2 regions of the Mesorhizobium sp. SEMIA396 genome follow, and region 1 is predicted to be linked to the other one. Evidence: predicted binding sites of a transcription regulator. Region 1 holds the regulator's gene; the other holds the start of a gene.

The links. Region 1 encodes PhoB, which activates phosphate uptake and scavenging genes when phosphate is short. Its sites were predicted from a motif close to TGTCATNNANCTGTCAT; they were not measured.
Region 2: phnF (phosphonate metabolism transcriptional regulator PhnF) is a predicted target of PhoB. The motif match lies at 4,058-4,074, and genes of this name have one in related genera.

What each region holds. Positions count from the first base shown of each region.
Region 1 covers NZ_JANIFC010000008.1:45,890-52,413, reverse strand. The annotation lists gene pstC (phosphate ABC transporter permease subunit PstC) at 1-1,002, shown strand, start outside; gene pstA (phosphate ABC transporter permease PstA) at 999-2,315, shown strand; gene pstB (phosphate ABC transporter ATP-binding protein PstB) at 2,333-3,157, shown strand; gene phoU (phosphate signaling complex protein PhoU) at 3,184-3,891, shown strand; gene phoB (phosphate regulon transcriptional regulator PhoB) at 3,908-4,597, shown strand; gene NP503_RS19550 (ROK family protein) at 4,614-5,861, opposite strand; gene xylF (D-xylose ABC transporter substrate-binding protein) at 6,132-6,524, shown strand, end outside.
Region 2 covers NZ_JANIFC010000005.1:29,646-36,169, forward strand. The annotation lists gene phnK (phosphonate C-P lyase system protein PhnK) at 1-483, opposite strand, end outside; gene NP503_RS13985 (alpha-D-ribose 1-methylphosphonate 5-phosphate C-P-lyase PhnJ) at 480-1,379, opposite strand; gene fosX (FosX/FosE/FosI family fosfomycin resistance hydrolase) at 1,376-1,795, opposite strand; gene NP503_RS13995 (carbon-phosphorus lyase complex subunit PhnI) at 1,792-2,904, opposite strand; gene phnH (phosphonate C-P lyase system protein PhnH) at 2,906-3,517, opposite strand; gene phnG (phosphonate C-P lyase system protein PhnG) at 3,517-3,978, opposite strand; gene phnF (phosphonate metabolism transcriptional regulator PhnF) at 4,110-4,862, shown strand; gene NP503_RS14015 (zinc-binding alcohol dehydrogenase family protein) at 5,114-6,133, opposite strand; gene NP503_RS14020 (ABC transporter permease) at 6,200-6,524, opposite strand, start outside.

The DNA of each region.
Region 1 (6,524 bases):
CTGTTCGGCGCCATTGTCATTCTCGTTTCCTCGATCGCCGGCGCCTTCTATGCGCTCAGGCAGATCGAGCCGCGCGCCAGGGCCCGCAACAATGTCGAGAGGCTGATGCTGTGGGGGCTGCTTGCCGCCTCCACCATCGCCATCCTGACAACCATCGGCATCGTGCTTTCGATGCTGTTCCAGACGATCACCTTCTTCGAAAGCGTCTCGCCGATGAGTTTCTTCTTCGGCACCGTCTGGGATCCGCGTTTTGCCGCTGCCGGTTCGGGCGGCAGCCAGGGCCAATTCGGCCTGATCCCGCTTCTTGCGGGCACGCTCTACATCGCCGCCGTCGCGCTGCTGGTTGCGGTGCCGGTCGGGCTGATGTCGGCTGTCTACATGGCCGAATATGCAACGCCCAAGGTGCGCTCGGTGGTTAAGCCGGCGCTTGAACTTCTGGCCGGCATACCGACCATCGTCTACGGCATCTTCGCCGTCGTCACGCTTGGGCCGTTCCTGCGCGACCTGTCCGCGGCGCTGACCGGCGGTTCGCCCTTCATCCAGGGCCAGAGCATCTTCACCGCCGGCCTGGTCATGGGCGTCATGCTGATCCCGGTCGTGTCCTCTCTCTCGGACGACATCATAACCGCGGTGCCGCGCGCCATGCGCGACGGGTCGCTTGGCCTCGGCGCGACCCGCTCCGAGACGATCAAGCGGGTGATCCTGCCGGCTGCACTGCCCGGCATCGTCGGCGCCATCCTGCTGACCGCCTCGCGCGCCATCGGCGAAACGATGATTGTCGTGCTGGCGGCGGGCGTCGCCGCCAACCTCACCATCAACCCGTTCGAGGCGATGACGACCATCACCGTCAAGATCGTCAACCAGCTCACCGGCGACCTCGAGTTCAATTCGCCGCAGACGCTGGTCGCCTTCGCACTCGGCCTGACGCTGTTCGCGCTGACGTTGGTGATGAACATCGTCGCGCTCTACATCGTGCGCAAATATCGGGAGCAGTACGAATGACCGACATTTCCATGGATACGATGGTCAGGGCGGCGGCCCATCCGCGCCGCGACATCGGCCTGAAGGCCCGTTACGCCGCCGAACGCCGTTTCCGCTTCTATGGCGTCGTGGCGATTTCCGTAGGCCTGGCGTTCCTGGCAATCATGCTGATCACCATCGTCTCGAAAGGCTACACCGCCTTCTGGCAGACGACGGTATCACTGCCGATCTCGTTCGACGAGAAGGTGATCGATCCTTCCGGCAAGCGTGCAACCGATCCGAGCGTTCTGATCAAGGCAAATTATCCCAAGCTCGCCGAAAACGCGCTTGTGGCCAAGCTCGGCATCTCTCCTGATGACAAGCCGATGATCCAGAAGCTCAAGGGCTTCCTGTCGGAAGGCGCCCGCGTCCAGTTGCGCGACATCGTTGCCGCCGATCCGTCCGTGATCGGCACGACACGCAACGTCAACATCCTCGCCGCCGCCAATCTCGACTCGGCTTTCAAGGGCCAGATCGACCTCAGTGTCGAGGAAGCGCGACGCAAGGTCTCGGACCAGCAGATCACCTGGATGAACAAGCTCAAGGCCGAGGGCGCGATGGCCGAGCACTTCAACAGCGGCCTGTTCACCTACGGCGCCTCCAGCCGCCCGGAAACCTCGGGCATGGGCGTGGCGATCATCGGCTCGTTTTATATGATGGTGATCGTGTTGCTCCTGGCGCTGCCGATCGGCGTCGCCGCCTCCATCTATCTGGAAGAGTTCGCCAAGAAGAACCGTTTCACCGACCTTATCGAGGTCAACATCAACAATCTGGCAGCGGTGCCGTCAATCGTCTTCGGCTTGCTCGGCCTCGCGGTGTTCATCAATTTCCTGGGCATGCCGCGCTCCGCCGCTTTCGTCGGCGGCCTGGTGCTGACACTGATGACGCTGCCGACGATCATCATCGCGACGCGCGCTGCACTTGCCGCGGTGCCGCCGTCGATCCGCTCGGCGGCTCTCGGTCTTGGCGCCTCCAAGATGCAGATGGTGTTCCAGCACATCCTGCCGCTTGCCGCACCCGGCATCCTCACCGGCACCATCATCGGTCTAGCGCGTGCGCTCGGTGAAACCGCGCCCCTGCTGCTAATCGGCATGGTCGCCTTCGTCGCCGATCCACCGACGACGCCTTTCGATCCGGCCACTGCGCTGCCGGTGCAGATCTATATGTGGGCGAACGAGGCCGAACGCGCCTTCGTCGAGCGCATGTCGGGCGCGATCATCATCCTGCTCGTCTTCCTCATGGCCATGAACATCACCGCGATCGTGCTTCGGCGTCGGTTCGAGCGGCGCTGGTAGAAAAAAGGCATTTTGGTATGAACATCATGACCGAACAGTCCCTTGAAAATGCAGTGGGCGATAAGATGAACGCCAAGTCGAACGAAGTGATCAAAATGCGTGGCGACAAGGTCGGCGTGTTCTATGGCGAGAAGCAGGCGCTGTTCGATGTCAATCTCGACGTCCGCCTGAATCAGGTGACGGCGCTGATCGGCCCCTCCGGCTGCGGCAAGTCGACCTTCCTGCGTTGCCTCAACCGCATGAACGACACCATCGATTCCGCGCGGGTAACCGGCAAGATAACGCTCGACGAAGAAGACATCTACGACAAGAACATCGATGTCGTCGAACTCAGGGCGCGCGTCGGCATGGTGTTTCAGAAACCCAATCCGTTCCCCAAGTCGATCTACGAGAACGTCGCCTATGGCCCGCGCATCCACGGATTGGCCAAGCGCAAGGCCGACATGGATCAGATCGTCGAGTCGAGCTTGAAGAAGGCGGCGATCTGGAACGAGGTGAAGGACCGTTTGCAGGAACCTGGCACGGGTCTTTCCGGTGGCCAGCAACAGCGTCTGTGCATTGCACGCGCCATCGCCGTGTCACCCGAGGTGATCCTGATGGACGAACCGTGTTCGGCGCTCGACCCGATCGCCACTGCTCGCGTCGAGGAACTGATCGACGAACTGCGCCAGAACTATACGATCGTCATCGTCACCCATTCGATGCAGCAGGCAGCGCGCGTGTCGCAGCGCACCGCGATGTTCCATCTAGGCTATCTGGTCGAGGAGGGCGCCACCGACAAGATGTTCACCACCCCCGACGACAAACGCACCCAGGACTACATCACCGGCCGGTTCGGCTGAGCTCAGGCATATGAGGGACGAAGATCATGGGTGAACATACCGTTGCATCTTTCGATGAGGATCTGGAGCAGATCAGCCAGCTGATCCGCGACATGGGCGATCTCGCCCGCTCGATGGTCAGTGGCTCGACCAAGGCTTTGCTCAATTCGGACAATGCGCTGGCGCAGCGCGTGGTTTCCGACGATGCGATCATGGATGCCCGCCAGCGCGAGCTGGACGATCGCGCCATCACGCTGATCGCCAAGCGCCAGCCAATGGCCAACGATCTGCGTGCGGTGGTCGGTTCGATCCGCATGGCCGGCGACCTCGAGCGCATCGGCGACCTTGCCAAGAACATCGCCAAGCGCGTCGGCACTGTCGGGCTGAGCGTCACGCCGCACGATCTTTCGCATTCGATCGACGCGATGGCGCAGCTGGTGCTGATCCAGGTGCAGGGGGTCGTCGACGAGTATGCCGCCGCTGACGCGGCAGCGCTTGCCACGCTCAGAAACAATGATGAACGCATCGACGTCAAATACACCTCGGTGTTCCGCGAGCTGCTGACCTACATGATGGAAGATCCCCGCAACATCACGGCGTGCACGCACCTGTTGTTTTGCGCCAAGAACCTCGAGCGGATCGGCGACCACGTGACCAACATCGCCGAAAATGCCTACTATGTTTTGACCGGCACGCAGCTGCCAGCCAATCGTCCGAAGCAGGACGAGACGGCAATGTCCGCGCCAGCGGCATAACAAGGGTGACCAGCCGATGATCGCACCACGCATCATGGTGGTGGAGGATGAGGAGCCGCTAGGCGTGCTGCTCCGCTACAATCTTGAATCCGAAGGTTACCAGGTCGAGGTGGTGACGCGCGGCGATGAGGCCGAAATCCGGCTGCAGGAGAACGTTCCCGATCTTCTGGTGCTCGACTGGATGGTGCCTGCGGTTTCGGGCATCGAACTCTGCCGGCGCCTGCGAATGCGTCCCGAGACCGAGCGGCTGCCGATCATCATGCTGACCGCGCGAGGCGAGGAAAGCGACCGCGTGCGCGGCCTGTCGACCGGCGCCGACGACTATCTGGTCAAGCCCTTCTCGACGCCGGAGTTCATGGCCAGGGTCAAGGCGCTGCTGCGCCGGGCCAAGCCGGAAGTGCTGTCCAGCGTGCTAAAGGTCGGCGATATCGTGCTCGATCGCGAGTCGCACCGTGTCTATCGCAAGAAGAGCGAGATCCGGCTTGGGCCGACGGAATTCCGCCTGCTCGAATTCATGATGCGCCATCCAGGCCGCGTGTTCTCGCGCAGCCAGCTGCTCGACAATGTCTGGGGCGAGACGATCTACATCGACGAGCGCACGGTCGACGTGCATGTCGGCCGGCTGCGCAAGGCGGTCAACAATGGCCGTATGCCTGATGTCATCCGCACGATCCGTGGGGCCGGATACGCCATCCGAGAGGACTGAACTCCCTCGTTTGAACTCACGCCACGTTCTTGCCGCCGAAACCGGATCTCGCCTGCACGCCCGGCGCAAAAATCTCCTGATCGACGAAGATCAGCGCCCGCATGGCGCAGCCTTCGCGGATCAGCGGCAGTTCGTTCGGCTCGGTGTCGAAGGAAATCGATTTGGAATGCTGGCCGCCGGCGGTCTGGGCAATCGCTTGCCGCAATGCCGGCTCGATCAGGTCGAAGGCGGCGGCGCTGACACCGACCATGGCGACCGGCGCCGGATCGATCAGCGCGAACAGGCTGCCGAGGCCGTAGCCGAGCGCTTCGCCGGCCTTGCGATAGGCTTCCCGTTCGGGTCCGTCACCTTCGCGGGCCGCGGCAGCCAGGGCGCGCATGTCGGCGTCGCTGACATCGGCGACGGGTTCTGCATCCTCGCCCATCTGCCTGGCGTTGCGCCAGATGGCGTAATTGCCCGCATAGGCTTCGACGCAGCCGCGCCGTCCGCAGCGACATAGCGCGCCGTTCGGCCGATGGATCATGTGGCCGAATTCGCCGCCCGAAGAATGGGTGCCGGTGAACAATTCGCCCTTCAGCACCAGTCCCATGCCGATGCCGTGCGACAAAAGGATAGCGATGAAATCGTCGCGGTAACGATCGGGGTCGCGCCAGCGCAGCGCCACCGCCATCATGTTGCAGTCGTTCTCCATTATGGCAGGGATGCCGAACTCGTCTTCGAATATGTCAGCGAAGGCGATGTCGGTGTGCGGCGTGATCGGCGACCACAGCATGGCGCGGGCACGGGTGTCGGTGATGCCCTGGATGGCCAGCGCGATGCGGGCGATGCTGCGCACGTCCAGGTCGGGATCTGCCAGGCGGCGCCGCACGATGGCCGTGCATTCCCCGATCAGCGACTCGCGCGACATCGTCAGCGTGTCCAGCCGGCGCTGTTCCTCGGATATCACCTGGCCGGCATAGTCGATGACGGCGACGGAGAGGAAGTTCAGCGACAGCACCACGGTCATTACCGCGGCCGCTTCCGGATTGAGACTGAGGCCGACCTGCGGCCGGCCGCGTTTGAGCGAGCCGGCCTCGCTCGGCTTGCTTTCGGTCAGGATGCCTTCGACGATCAGGTCGGATGAAATCGCCGAGATGGTCGAATGGCTGAGGCTTGTGGTCGCGGCGATCTCGGTTCGTGACGGCTGTCCGGCGCGGCGCACTGCCGCGATCACCATGGCGCGGTTGCGGCGGCGCAGATCGTCGTGGCGGATTCCGACCGACATGTTCTTTCATATCCTCCCGGTCGCCGCGGTTCCTCCTGCCCCTGGAACGCTGTCGGTGACGCCGGTAAATACTGGCAGAAGCTGCATGCCGTGTCATTTATTTATTCCGAGACTCGAAAAAAACTCGAAATGACATCAAAATCCATCAGAATCGATGTTGACAGCGTTCGGGCGTTGGCCCAGTATTTTTTCGAGGCTCGAAAAAATAGAGCCTCTGTGCCGGCCCTCGGGTCAGTTTGGTCGCGCCATACGCGGCGCAGGGAGGATAATATGAAAAGATTCACGGCCGCCATCCTGGCGGGTGCCGCCATGTCGCTGACGCTCGCGTCTGTCGCGCAGGCGAAGGACAAGGTTGTCGGCGTTTCGTGGTCCAACTTCCAGGAAGAACGCTGGAAGACCGACGAGGCCGCCATGAAGACGGCGATCGAGGCCGCCGGCGACAAGTACATCTCCGCCGATGCGCAGTCCAATCCCGGCAAGCAGCTTACCGATGTCGAAAGCCTGATCTCGCAGGGCGCTAATTCCCTGATCATCCTGGCGCAGGACGCTTCGGCCATCGGCCCGGCCGTGCAGAAGGCGCTGGACGAAGGCATTCCGGTCGTCGGCTATGACCGGCTGATCGAGAACAAGGACGTCTTCTATCTGACCTTCGACAACAAGGAA
Region 2 (6,524 bases), on a different contig from region 1:
CTGCAGGCGCTGGCGCATGCCGCCGGAAAAGGCGCGGGGCTCGTCGTCGATGCGGTCCTCGTCGATCTCGACGCGCGATAGCCAGTCGACGGCGGTGGCGCGGATCTTGCCGTAGTGGCGGTCGCCGACCGCCATCAGCCGCTCGCCGACATTGGCGCCGGCCGACACCGTCATGCGCAGGCCGTCGGCCGGGTTCTGGTGGACAAACCCCCAGTCGGTGCGCATCAGGAAGCGGCGCTCGGCCTCACTCATGCGGTAGAGCTCGCGGAACTGGCCGTCGCGCATGCGGTAGCTGGCGCTGCCGGAGGAGGGCAGCAGCCGCGTCGACAGGCAGTTGAGCAATGTCGTCTTGCCGGAGCCGGACTCGCCGACCACAGCCAGGACTTCGCCCGGCCACAGGTCGAAGGAGACGTTGTCGCAGCCGACGCGCGAGCCGTAGAATTTGGAGAGCGCCGAGACGCGCAGCAGCGGTTCGTCGGTCATTGCGCCGGCTCCATTTTTTCCGAGGCAAGATGGTTCTCTGAAGCAAGGTGGCCGTGATGGCCGTCCGCCCGCCGCTTCTCGCAATGATCCGTGTCGGAGCAGACGAACATGTGGCCTCCATGGTCGTCGAGGATGACCTCGTCGAGATAGACATTCTCGGCCGCGCACAGCGCGCAGGGCTGGTCGAAGGTCTGCACCTCGAACGGATGATCCTCGAAGTCGAGGCTGACCACTTCGGTGAAGGGCGGCACCGCATAGATGCGCTTTTCGCGCCCGGCGCCGAACAGCTGCAGCGCCGGCGAGCGGTGCATCTTGGGATTGTCGAATTTCGGCGTCGGCGACGGGTCCATCACATAGCGGCCCTCGACCTTGACCGGATAGGCATAGGTGGTGGCGATGCGGCCGTGTTTGGCGATGTCCTCGTAAAGTTTCACATGCATGAGGCCGTATTCTTCCAGCGCATGCATTTTCCGCGTTTCGGTCTCGCGTGGCTCGAGGAAGCGCAAGGGTTCCGGGATCGGCACCTGGTAGACCAGCACCTGGCCCGCCGTCAGCGGATGCTCGGGAATGCGGTGACGGGTCTGGATGATGGTGGCGCTGGCGGTGTCGGTCGTCACCGCGACGTTGGCGACCTTCTTGAAGAAGGCGCGGATCGAGACCGCGTTGGTGGTGTCGTCGGCGCCCTGGTCGATCACCTTGAGCACATCGTCTGGGCCGATGATCGAAGCGGTGACCTGGACGCCGCCAGTGCCCCAGCCATAGGGCATCGGCATTTCGCGCGAGGCGAACGGCACCTGATATCCCGGGATGGCGATGCCCTTGAGGATCGCGCGGCGGATCATCCTTTTGGTCTGTTCGTCGAGATAGGCGAAGTTGTAGGTGGCGATGTCGGTCATGATGCGACCTCAAATCCCTTGGCGTAGCGCGCCAGCCGCTCATTGAGCGTGCCCGTGTGCAGTTCGAACATGTGGTTGTCGTCGTCGTAGAAATAGATCGAGCGGCCCTCGCCCTCGACGCGCGGGCGCGGCGGGCGCATGTCGAGGCCGAGCTTGCCGATGCACTCGGCATAGTGGTCGAAATCGGCGTCATCGATCTTGAAGGCGATGTGGTTGTAGCTGCGCTCCGGCAAGGGCTCGCCCTCCATGATGGCGACCCAGATGTCGCCGATCAGGAAGAATTTTTCGCGCGACACCGAGAACTGCTCGGCATCGCTGGCATAGATTTCGCGTGCGTCGAATACGCCCTCGAGGATCTTGGTCATCCGCTCGAGATCGCGGACGATGAAGGTCATGTGGGAAAGCCCTTCGATCATTCCGCGGCCTCCCGCTTCTCTTCGACCTTCACGGGGTTTTGGTGGGCGTCGTGTTCGGCGCGCATGCGGCGCACGAGGTCGAGTTCGGCCTGGAAATCGACATAGTGCGGCAGCTTCAGATGCTCGACGAAGCCGGTCGCCTGGACATTGTCGGAGTGTGAGATGACGAACTCCTCGTCCTGGGCCGCGGCGACGACATCCTCGCCGAGCTCCTTCGCGCGCAGCGCCCGGTCGCAGAGCGCCATCGCCATCGCCTTGCGCTCGCTCTGGCCGAAGACCAGGCCGTAGCCGCGGGTGAACTGCGGCGGCGCCTTGGCCGAGCCTTTGAACTGGTTGACCATCTGGCATTCGGTGATGCGGACAGTGCCGAGCGGGACAGCGAAGGGCAGTTCGGGAACGTCGAACTCGAGCTCGACCTCGCCGATGCGGATCTCGCCGACGAAGGGATGGTTGCGGGCATAGCCGCGCTGGGTGGAATAGCCGAGCGCCAGCAAAAAGCCCTCGTCGCCGCGCGACAGCGCCTGCAGGCGGATGTCGCGCGCCATTGGGAATTCCAGCGGCTCGCGGGTGATGTCGCCGGGGACATGGTCCTGCGGCATGTCGCCATCCGGTTCGATCAAGCCTTCGCGGGCGAGGATGGCCGAAACGCGCGGCATGGCTTGCGCTTCCGTCTCGCGCAGCAAGGGCTCGGCGACCTCGGCCCCCGCGGCAAGCTCGGGATCGAGCAGTCTGTGCGTGTAGTCGAAGGTGGGCCCGAGCAATTGGCCGCCGGGCAGATCCTTGTAGGTCGCCGACACGCGCCGCTCGACCAGCATGGTGGCGGTGTCGATCGGCTTGGAGTAGCCGAAGCGTGGCAGCGTGGTGCGATAGGCGCGCACCAGGAAGATCGCCTCGATCATGTCGCCGCGCGCCTGGACGATGGCGAGCGCGGCCAGCTCCCGATCGTAGAGCGAGCCTTCGCTCATCACCCGGTCGACGCCGAGCGCCAGCTGCTCGACGATCTGGTCGAGGCGAAGCGCCGGCACCGAACGGTCGCCGCGCCGGCGGTCGGCAAGCAGGCTGTGGGCGTTGGCGATTGCGGCTTCGCCACCTTTTACCGCGACATACATCTTACGCCTCCATCGTCTTGATGCGCGTCGTGCGCGGCAGGCAGGCAATGCCGCCTGATGTGACGAGGATGATGTCGACGCCACGCGGAAAGCGCTTGATGTTCTGTTTCCACTGCTCGACGAAATGGCGCGGCATCTGTGCCGGCGCGATCGTGGCGCTGGTTTCGATGCCGGGACCTTCGAGCAACAGCGGCGTGCCGGAGACGAGATCGCCGACTTGCAGGATCAACGTGGTCGAACGGTCGGGATAGTCCTGCGTGCCCTGCGAAAAACCATCAAGCGACATCATCTCGGCCGGGGCCGCGATGAAGGCGAAATGCGCATCGGCCGGTGTGTTGGCCACGGGCGCGCCAGTGTGGAACCCAAGCCAGGATCTGATCGCGGCGGAAGCTTGCAGGGCCTGGTCGAGCCAGAGCGGGGTGTCGTTATCGCACAGCGCCAGTGCGATGGCGCCGGCGGTCGCCGAGAGCGGCGCCGGCGGGCGGGCGAAGGCCGGCAGCGGCTGCACGCTGCCCGGCCGAGCCATTGCGTCCATGACGGCGCGGAACACGGTCTGGGCGTCGAAGACCGGATCGGCGAAACCGCCCTCGATCGATTGCGCTGCAATGTCCATCAGTCTTCTCCGCGAACCATGGTGAAGAAATCCACCTTCGTTGCCGCCGTCTCGGCGCGGCGTTTTTCATGCGCTGCGGTTAGAGCCGACCGCAGGGGCGCTATCAGCCCGGTCTCGACCTCATTGCGGCGGGCAGGGTCCTGCCACAGCGCGTCGGCGATGGCCGCCAGCTTCGCCTTCTGCTTGTCGCGGCCAAGCGCATAGCAATGGCCGACCTGACCGGAGGGCAGCCGGACGGTGGCGCGGGTAACGGTCGCCTCGCCGACATTGAAAGGGGCGCCGCCGCCGCCGATGCGGCCGCGCAGGGTGACAAGGCCGGTTTCGGGGCCGCGCAGCAACTCGGCGTCCGAAGGCAGTCCGGCCTCATTCCAGAGCCGTACGATGTCATCGCCGCTGGATTGCGCAAGGGTTGCCATGGCGGCCTTGCGCTCGGCCTGGTCGCGGGCTTCCTGTCCTCGCATAAGCTATCGTCCTCGTGGCTAAATTTGTCTATTGATATAGACAACTATACAAATTATACCTATTATCTAGCGCGTGTCCATGACGGGTGGATGACAGCGATAGAAGACTGGGCGCTGGAAGGTGGGGGGCAATGAGGGTCGGGCGGCTGTCAGCGGACGGCATCGAGCGGCGCAGTGGCGTTTCGCTGTGGCGGCAGATTGCCGACAAGATCCTGCATGCGATCGCCATCGGCGATTTCACGGAGAATGCAGCGCTGCCGCCGGAGGTGGCGCTGGCAGAACGCTATGGCGTCAACCGTCACACGGTGCGCAGCGCCATATCGGCCCTTGTAAGGGAAGGCGTGCTGCGGGCCGAGCAGGGGCGCGGCACCTTCGTGCTGTCGCGCAAGCGGCTGTCCTATCCGATCGGGGCGCGCACACGCTTTTCGACAGGACTGCAAGGGCAGACGACGGAACGGCACATCGTCCTGCTCGCCTCGTCGGTCGAGCCGGCCAGCCAGCGCGTCGCCGAGGGACTGGGTCTTCCCAAGGGAGCCGATGTGATCCGGTTGGAAACGCGCGGCGAAGCCGACGGACGGCCGGTGTCGCGCGCTGCCGGCTGGTTCGAGGCCCGGCGCTTTGCCGGCATCGATGCCGCGATGGCGGAAACAGGCTCGATCACCGCATCGCTGGCGCGGTTCGGCATAGACGACTATCTCAGGCAATCGACCGTGCTGTCGGCGCGCCATGCCGATGCGGCGGACCTTGCCGACCTCGACCTGCAGCCGGGCGCCATCGTGCTGGTCACGGTTGCCGTCAACGTCACGCCGGACGGCCAGCCGATCCAGTTTTCCGAGTCGCGGTTTCCGGCCGAACGGGTGGAGCTGAAGCTGTCGGCGCTGTAGGGAGTGGACAGCTCGGTCGCGCTTATTTTTCAGCGACTTGGCGTTTGAGGACCGCCTTCCCCCACTCCGTCTCGGCTTCGCCGAGCCACCTCTCCCCCCTCCGGAGGGAGAGGAAGGAGCCCGCCTTGCTAAGCTCGCACCCTTCCTCTACCCCGTCGATCGGGGGAGAGGTGGCTCGGCGAAGCCGAGACGGAGTGGGGGTCGACCTGCGCGGGCGTCTTCAATTCGGACCGGCTTCGCCGTCTGCCATGTTATGATCCGACCTCGATCACAGCCTTGATCAGGCCCGATTTCTCATGTGCCCAACGAGCCAGATCGCGCGGCGTGCCGGCGAGTGTGGTGCGGTGTGTGACGAGCTTGGCCAGGGGAACGGCGCCGTTGCGGATCGAGGCGGCGACGTGATCGAAGTCGGCGCGCAAGGCGTTGCGGCTGCCGATCAGCGTCATCTCGCGCTTGTGGAATTCCGGATCGGAAAAGCTGATGTCGTCCTTGACAACAGAGACCAGTACCAAGGTGCCGCCATGCGCGACATGGGCAAAGGCCGACTGCACCGACTGGGTGTTGCCGGTGGCGTCGAAGACCACATCGAAGCCTTCGCCTGATGTCGCTTGCCTGACCAGATCGGGCACCGCGCCGCGCGAGCCGTCGAGGGTCTGGAAACCAAGCTCATTTGCGGCGAAGGCGAGCCTTTCACTGCTCATGTCGAGCAGCGTCACGTCGAGTTCGGCGATGCGGGCGAAGATGGCGGTGCCGAGCCCGATCGGGCCGGCGCCGATGACCAGCGTGCGGGCGCCGGGGTCGGCGCGGGCGCGCCGCACGGCATGCGCGCCGATGGCCAGGAACTCGACTGCGGCGGCGTCGGCCAGCGACAGGCCGTTGGCCGGATAGAGATTTTGCGCCGGCACCAGGATCTGTTCGCACATGGCGCCGTCGCGATGCACGCCCAGCACCTCGATCCTGAGGCAGCAATTGGGCTTGCCGTGCCGGCAGGCGATGCACTTGCCGCAGGAAAGATAGGGGTTGATCACCACGGGCTCACCAACGGCAAGATCGACGCCGTCGCCGGTCTCGACGATCGTTCCCGACACCTCATGGCCCATGATGCGAGGATAGGCGAGGAACGGGTGCTTGCCCTCGAAAATGTGGTAGTCGGTGCCGCAGATGCCGACATGGCTGACCGCCACCAGCGCCCAGCCGGGAGGCGGTGCCTCTGGTGCGGGCCGGTCTTCAAGGACGAGATCGCCGGGCGAACGGCAGAGGACGGCTTTCATGCGCTAATCCAGTCATGAAATCGCCGGCCCGTTGGTGTGGCGGGCCGGCGGTTGATTGCGGGATCGCTACTTGCCGCGGCGGCGCAGGCCGTCGAAGTAGACGATGATGATGATCAGCGCGCCGGTGATGATGCGCTGCCAGAACGAATTGACGTTGAGCAGGTTGGCGCCGTTGTTGATGGTGGCCAGGATGAAGGCGCCGAGCAGCGGCCCATGCACCGAGCCGACGGCGCCGAACAGCGAGGTGCCGCCGATGACCGAAGACGCGATCGCCTGCAGTTCCCAGCCCTCGGCCTGCGTCGGGTTGCCGATGCCGATGCGGGCGGCCAGCAGCACGCCGACAAAGGCGGCGCACAGGCCCGACAGCGTGTAGGCCATGTAGATGGTGCGC